Regions from separate parts of the Pseudomonas abietaniphila genome, predicted to be linked through region 3. Evidence: predicted binding sites of a transcription regulator. Region 3 holds the regulator's gene; each other region holds the start of a gene.
The links. The regulator sigma-54, encoded in region 3, starts transcription at its own class of promoters, with help from an activator protein. The targets are predictions, from matches to a motif close to ANTGGCATNNANNTTGCTNT.

Region 1 (2,269 bases), 920 kb from region 3:
CACGCTATCAATGGGCGTAGTCTGCACCTGAGGCCGGTGATGCATCTACCCGAGCCAGCTCGCGTACAGATGCCTGATTTGTAATAGCAGCATCGGCCTTGTCAGCGACATGCTTGAGTCCCGGGCGACGGATGAACCGTCGTTTTCCCTCCCTGAGCGGGAGGGTTTTCGGGATCGTTGAAACTCTATCTATCGTTGCATAGGAGGACGTTTCATGAGCACGACCTACCAAGAAGACATCAGCAGTCACGTACTGCGCCGCATGAAAGAAGGCGGTTTCGACTTCGCGCGTATCCACCCCATCGAGTTCTACGCCATTTTCCCGGACGAGGAGCGGGCGCGTCAGGCAGCAGAAAAGTTTCGCGGTGAATCCCTCAATACTCAAATCAACGCCCGAGAGGACGGCGCGTGGCACTTGCAGTTGAGCAAACTGATGTACGCCACTTATGACGGTATCGGCGATTTCGAGCAGGACTTTCAGACAGCGATTATCGGGCTCGACGGTGAGGTCGAAGGCTGGGGCGTGAAACAGGAGATCAAGCGGCTTCATTGAAGGTCAGAGCAGTTGCCTCTGACGATGCAATACCTGTGGGAGCGAATTCATTCGCGATGCGGTCGATCAAACGATGTCTCTCTGTCGGGTGATGCGGCCTGTCGCGAAAGGGCTCGCTCCCACACGTTTGTATCGATCCCGGAATTCCGAGGGTTGGGGTTACCAAAAACAGGGCAAAAAAAAAGCCGCTCGGGTGTGAGCGGCGTAAAGGGAATTTCGTTGAAAAATCCGGTTCACGCAGACCTCGCCCGGGCAGTCGGGAGCGGCGTCTCTGCGTTGATGGCGCGATTATCAGGAAACAAAGTCCCGTCGGGAAATCATCTCTGGCTATGCTGGTAATAGATTTTTCAGTGGCGGGACGCTTCTCTATGAAGCGTAGGAGAATTGGTTAGGGCGCTTCTTGCACAGGAATGGTGCGAGGGTTGTCGTGGTTTTATTCAACCAATTGATTTTAAAGCGTTTATGCCGCTGGCACGGGCCTTGCGAAGGCCCTTGTGTCCATGGTGACAAGGAGTACGGCATGATCCGCACCTTTTATGATGAGATGTACGATGTGGACGGCACTGTCCGACCGCATTATCGGGAATTCGCCCGCTGGCTGGGCGAAGCGCCACCTGAGCTGCTGGCTCAGCGTCGGCGTGAGGCCGATCTTTTGTTTCATCGCGCCGGGATTACCTTCACGTTGTACGGTGACGAGCAGGGGACCGAGCGTCTGATCCCCTTCGATACGATTCCTCGCAGCATCCCCGCCAGCGAATGGCGCGTGGTTGAACGCGGCTGCATCCAGCGCGTCAAGGCGCTGAACATGTTCCTCGCCGACCTGTACCACGATCAGCGCATCATCAGGGCCGGGATCATTCCCGCCGAGCAAGTGCTGGCCAACGAGCAATATCAGCTGGCGATGCAAGGCCTGAACCTGCACCGCGACCTGTATTCCCACATCTCCGGGGTCGACCTGGTCCGCGATGGCGACGGGACGTATTACGTGCTCGAAGACAACCTGCGCACACCGAGCGGCGTGAGTTACATGCTCGAAGACCGCAAGATGATGATGCGACTGTTCCCCGAGTTGTTCTCCGCGCAACGCATCGCTCCGATCGATCACTACCCGAACCTGCTGCTCGACACGCTGAAAAGCTCGAGCCCCCTGGATAATCCGAGCGTGGTCGTACTGACGCCCGGGCGCTTCAACAGCGCATTTTTCGAGCATGCGTTTCTGGCGCGGGAAATGGGCGTCGAGCTGGTGGAAGGCGCTGACCTGTTCGTGCGAGACGATCGTGTGTTCATGCGCACCACCGACGGCCCTAAAGCGGTGGACGTGATCTACCGTCGTCTGGACGACGCGTTCCTCGATCCGTTGGCGTTCAATCCAGACTCGATGCTGGGTGTGCCCGGTCTGCTGTCGGCCTACCGCTCGGGCAATGTGGTCCTTGCCAACGCCATTGGTACGGGCGTCGCCGACGACAAGTCGATCTACCCGTTCGTGACCGACATGATCCGCTTCTACCTCGACGAAGAGCCGATCCTGAAGAACGTGCCGACCTGGCAATGCCGCAAACCGGAAGAACTGTCCCACGTGCTGGCCAACCTGGGTGATCTGGTGGTCAAGGAGACTCAAGGCTCGGGCGGCTACGGCATGCTCGTCGGCCCGGCGGCAACGGCCGCTGAAATCGAAGCCTTCCGCGCCCGCCTCAAAGCCAAGCCTCACGCGTACAT
Region 2 (2,269 bases), 1.6 Mb from region 3:
CGCGTCCATGCCCGACTCCAGCAGCGCGCTGGCGACCAATACCGTTTCTTCGTCGCTCATGTCCGGGGCGATCTTGATGGCCAGCGGCACGCGCTTGCCATGCGCCAGCGTCAAGGCTTCCTGGCGCACACGCAGCGCTTCGAGCAACTGTTTGAGCGAATCACCGAATTGCAGGCTACGCAGGCCTGGGGTGTTCGGCGAACTGACGTTGACGGTGATATAGCTGGCGTGGGTGTAAACCTTGTCGAGACAGATCAGGTAGTCGTCGACTGCGCGCTCGACCGGGGTGTCGAAGTTCTTGCCGATATTGATGCCCAGCACGCCGTTGTATTGGGCGGCCTGCACGCGACTGATCAGGTTGTCGACGCCCAGGTTGTTGAAACCCATGCGGTTGATGATGGCCTCGGCATGGGGCAGACGGAAAATCCGTGGCTTGGGATTGCCCGGCTGCGGACGCGGCGTCACAGTGCCGATTTCAACGAAACCGAAACCCAACTGAGCGAACCCGTCGATGGCCGCACCGTTCTTGTCCAGCCCGGCGGCAAGCCCGACCGGGTTTGGAAACTGCAAGCCCATGACCGTCACCGGCAACCGCACAGGCGCCTTGGTGAGCAGGCCATTGAGCCCCAGACGACCGCCCGCGCCGATCAGGTCGATGGACAGATCGTGGGACGTTTCCGGGGAAAGTTTGAACAGTAACTGGCGGGCCAGGTTATACATGGGCGGGCGCGGCTCGTTGAGGCTGAAGTCAGCGGCGGATTATAGACGCGCGCAGGGGTGAAGCGCGAGGCATGTCGAGCACTTTGCTCAACGCTCGGCGACTCACTGGCATATGGCTTGCTTGAGTCGGTTATCGAACTCGCTCCAACGGCGGAGAGAGTGATCGGACAATGGCGTCGTTTTCGTCCCGGTTATGGCCAGGATGAGGCGACGTTTTTTATGGAAGACCGCCAGCCTCTGCGCGCACGTCGGTCTTCAGGCGGAACCGAAAACCATGAACGACACCCTTGATACACCACTGGCCTGGGTCAATGGCAGCGACGCCCCGGAACTGACCACCATCGACGTGGGCTTCATGGCGCTCACCGACGCCGCTTCGCTGATCATCGCCGCGACGCAGGGCTTTGCTCAACCGTATGGTCTGAACATCAACTTGCACCGGCAACCGTCCTGGGCGAGCCTGCGCGACAAACTGGTCAGTGGCGAACTGCACGCCGCACACAGCCTTTACGGTCTGGTGTATGCCGCACAGCTGGGGATTGGCGGGCCCGCGAAGGACATGGCGGTTTTGATGGGTCTGAATCAAAACGGCCAAAGCATCAATCTCTCCCGGGCGCTGCAAGAACAAAGCGTGACCACTCCTGAAGCGCTGGACCGTCGTACGCACCAAAGCGGAACAAAACTCACCTTTGCGCAGACGTTTCCGACCGGCAATCACGCCATGTGGTTGTATTACTGGCTCGCCAGTCAGGGGATTCACCCCTTGCAGGACGTCGACAGCGTGGTCGTCCCGCCGCCACAGATGGTCGAACACCTCAAGGCGCAACGCATCGACGGCTTTTGTGTCGGTGAGCCGTGGGGCGCCAGCGCCGTCAGCCAGAATCTGGGCTTCACCCTGGCGACCACCCAGGCCATCTGGCCGGATCACCCTGAAAAGGTGCTCGGCTGCAGCCTGGAGTTCGTGCAGCGATACCCCAATACCTCGCGCGCCCTGGTCATGGCCGTGCTGGAGGCCAGCCGATTCATCGAAGAAAGCCCGGAAAATCGACGCAGTACCGCGCATATGCTCAGCGGCAGCGATTATGTGAACGCCGCCGTCGAGGACATCGAAGGGCGTTTGCTGGGCCAGTACAGCGACGGCCTTGGCAACGATTGGCAGGATCACCATGCCGCGAGCTTCCACCGTAACGGCGAGGTGAACATGCCTTACCTTTCCGACGGCATGTGGTTCATGACCCAGTTCCGCCGCTGGGGCCTGCTGCGCGAGGATCCGGATTACCTCAACGTCGCCCGGCAGGTACAGCAGCTTGCGCTCTATCGCCAGGCAGCCGAGGCACTGAACATCCCCGTGCCCGCCCAGGCGATGCGCAGCAGCCAGCTCATCGACGGCAAGGTCTGGGACGGCAGCGACCCGGTGGGTTATGCCCATGGTTTCAAACTGCACGCGCTGGCCGATACCGTGCCTGCCTCCATCGATCACTGAAGGGAGACGCAATCATGCTGCGAATCCTGTTGATCAACGACACCCCCAAGAAAGTCGGACGCTTGA
Region 3 (2,269 bases):
GCCACCTCGCCGAAATTCATCCTGCTGGATGAACCCTTTGCCGGTGTCGACCCGATCTCCGTGGGTGACATCAAGCAGATCATTTACCATCTCAAGGCAAAGGGTATCGGCGTTCTGATCACCGACCACAACGTCCGCGAGACCCTCGACATCTGCGAAACGGCCTACATCGTCAACGACGGGCAACTGATCGCAGAGGGTGATGCTGAAACCATCCTGGCCAACCAGTTGGTCAAAGAAGTGTATCTCGGCCACGAGTTCCGCCTGTAATCGGGCGATGACAAGAGGTTGGCCGGCGAACGCAGCATGCGCCTCATCGCCAACCTCGTTTTAATTGTCATCACACCCTAGGCAAACACTCCGGTTTCAGGCATATAATTTGCTTAAGTTGGCGCCCAGGCGCCCCAGTAGTGGATGGCGCGCATGTGCGCCGGCGAATAAGGTGTTAAGTCCCTGCCATGAAACCTTCGCTAGTCTTGAGAATGGGCCAGCAGCTGACGATGACACCGCAGCTGCAACAGGCCATCCGCTTACTCCAACTGTCGACGCTGGATCTCCAACAGGAAATCCAGGAGGCACTGGAGTCCAACCCCATGCTCGAGCGCCAGGAAGAAGGCGACGACTTCGATAACGTCGACCCCATGGCCGACAACATCGAGCAAAAGCCCAACCCGGACGTTCAGGAACCGACGTATCAGGAAGCCGCGCCCACCGTCGACAATCTGGAAGACGGCGAATGGAGCGAGCGCATTCCCAACGAACTGCCTGTGGACACCGCGTGGGAAGACGTCTACCAGACCAGCGCCAGCAGCCTGCCCAGCAACGATGACGACGAATGGGACTTCACCACGCGCACATCCGCCGGTGAGAGCCTGCAAAGCCATCTGCTCTGGCAGTTGAACCTGGCGCCGATGTCCGACACCGATCGCCTGATCGCCGTCACGCTCATCGACTGCATCAACAATCAAGGCTACCTCGACGAGTCCCTCGAAGAGCTGCTGGACGCTTTCGATCCAGAGCTCGATATCGAACTGGACGAAATCGAGGCCGTTCTGCACCGCATTCAGCAATTCGAACCTGCCGGCATCGGTGCGCGAAACCTCAGCGAATGCCTGCTGTTGCAGCTGCGTCAGTTGCCGGCCAAGACCAAATGGCTCGCGGAAGCTCAGCGCCTGGTCAGCGATTACATCGACCTGTTGGGCAGCCGTGACTACGCGCAACTGATGCGCCGCATGAAGCTCAAGGAAGATGATCTGCGTCAGGTCATCGAACTGGTGCAAAGCCTGAACCCGCGTCCAGGCTCCCAGATCGAATCCACGGAAGCGGAATACGTCGTTCCCGATGTGATCGTGCGCAAGGACAACGAACGCTGGCTGGTCGAGCTCAATCAGGAAGCCGTTCCGCGTCTGCGCGTCAATCCGCAGTACGCAGGCTTCGTGCGTCGCGCCGACACGAGCGCCGACAACACCTTCATGCGCAACCAGTTGCAGGAAGCGCGCTGGTTCATCAAAAGCCTGCAGAGCCGTAATGAAACCCTGATGAAGGTCGCGACCCAGATCGTCGAGCATCAGCGTGGCTTCCTCGAGTACGGTGACGAGGCGATGAAACCGCTGGTCTTGCATGACATCGCCGAAGCAGTCGGCATGCACGAATCAACGATCTCGCGCGTGACCACGCAAAAGTTCATGCACACACCGCGCGGCATCTACGAACTGAAATACTTCTTCTCCAGTCACGTCAGCACCTCTGAAGGCGGCGAATGCTCGTCTACCGCCATCCGCGCGATCATCAAAAAACTGGTTGCCGCGGAAAATCAGAAAAAGCCGTTGAGTGACAGCAAGATCGCTGGTTTACTGGAGGCACAAGGCATTCAAGTGGCCCGTCGCACAGTCGCCAAATACCGCGAGTCTCTAGGGATAGCGCCTTCCAGCGAACGCAAGCGATTGATGTAAGGGTCACAGGCCACAGCGTTCCAGTGGCAGGCACCCAAGCCTGCCTCTTAATGCACTGGCAACGAAGGAGAAGCTGTATGCAAGTCAACATCAGTGGACACCAACTGGAAGTGACCAAGCCCCTGCGCGAGTACATCGAGCTGAAGCTGAAAAAGCTCGAAGGGCACTTTGACAAGATTACCAACGTGCAGGTGACGATGGCCGTCGAGAAACTCAAACAGAAGATCGAGGCCACCCTGCATATCCACGGTGGAGAGGTGGTTGCCAATGCGGAGCATGACGACATGTATGCGGCAATCGACCTGCTCACTGACAAG

Region 1: a site for sigma-54 is predicted at 1,021-1,040, ahead of ABDX87_RS04805 (circularly permuted type 2 ATP-grasp protein). Genes of this name have one in related genera too.
Region 2: a site for sigma-54 is predicted at 825-844, ahead of ABDX87_RS01685 (CmpA/NrtA family ABC transporter substrate-binding protein). Genes of this name have one in related genera too.

What each region holds. Positions count from the first base shown of each region.
Region 1 covers NZ_CP155619.1:1,095,102-1,097,370, reverse strand. Annotated here, with positions in the region: gene ABDX87_RS04810 (ribonuclease E inhibitor RraB) at 215-553, shown strand; gene ABDX87_RS04805 (circularly permuted type 2 ATP-grasp protein) at 1,074-2,269, shown strand, end outside.
Region 2 covers NZ_CP155619.1:398,728-400,996, forward strand. Annotated here, with positions in the region: gene ABDX87_RS01680 (quinone-dependent dihydroorotate dehydrogenase) at 1-720, opposite strand, end outside; gene ABDX87_RS01685 (CmpA/NrtA family ABC transporter substrate-binding protein) at 995-2,203, shown strand; gene ABDX87_RS01690 (ANTAR domain-containing response regulator) at 2,218-2,269, shown strand, end outside.
Region 3 covers NZ_CP155619.1:2,017,176-2,019,444, forward strand. Annotated here, with positions in the region: gene lptB (LPS export ABC transporter ATP-binding protein) at 1-270, shown strand, start outside; gene ABDX87_RS08910 (RNA polymerase factor sigma-54) at 459-1,952, shown strand; gene hpf (ribosome hibernation-promoting factor, HPF/YfiA family) at 2,030-2,269, shown strand, end outside.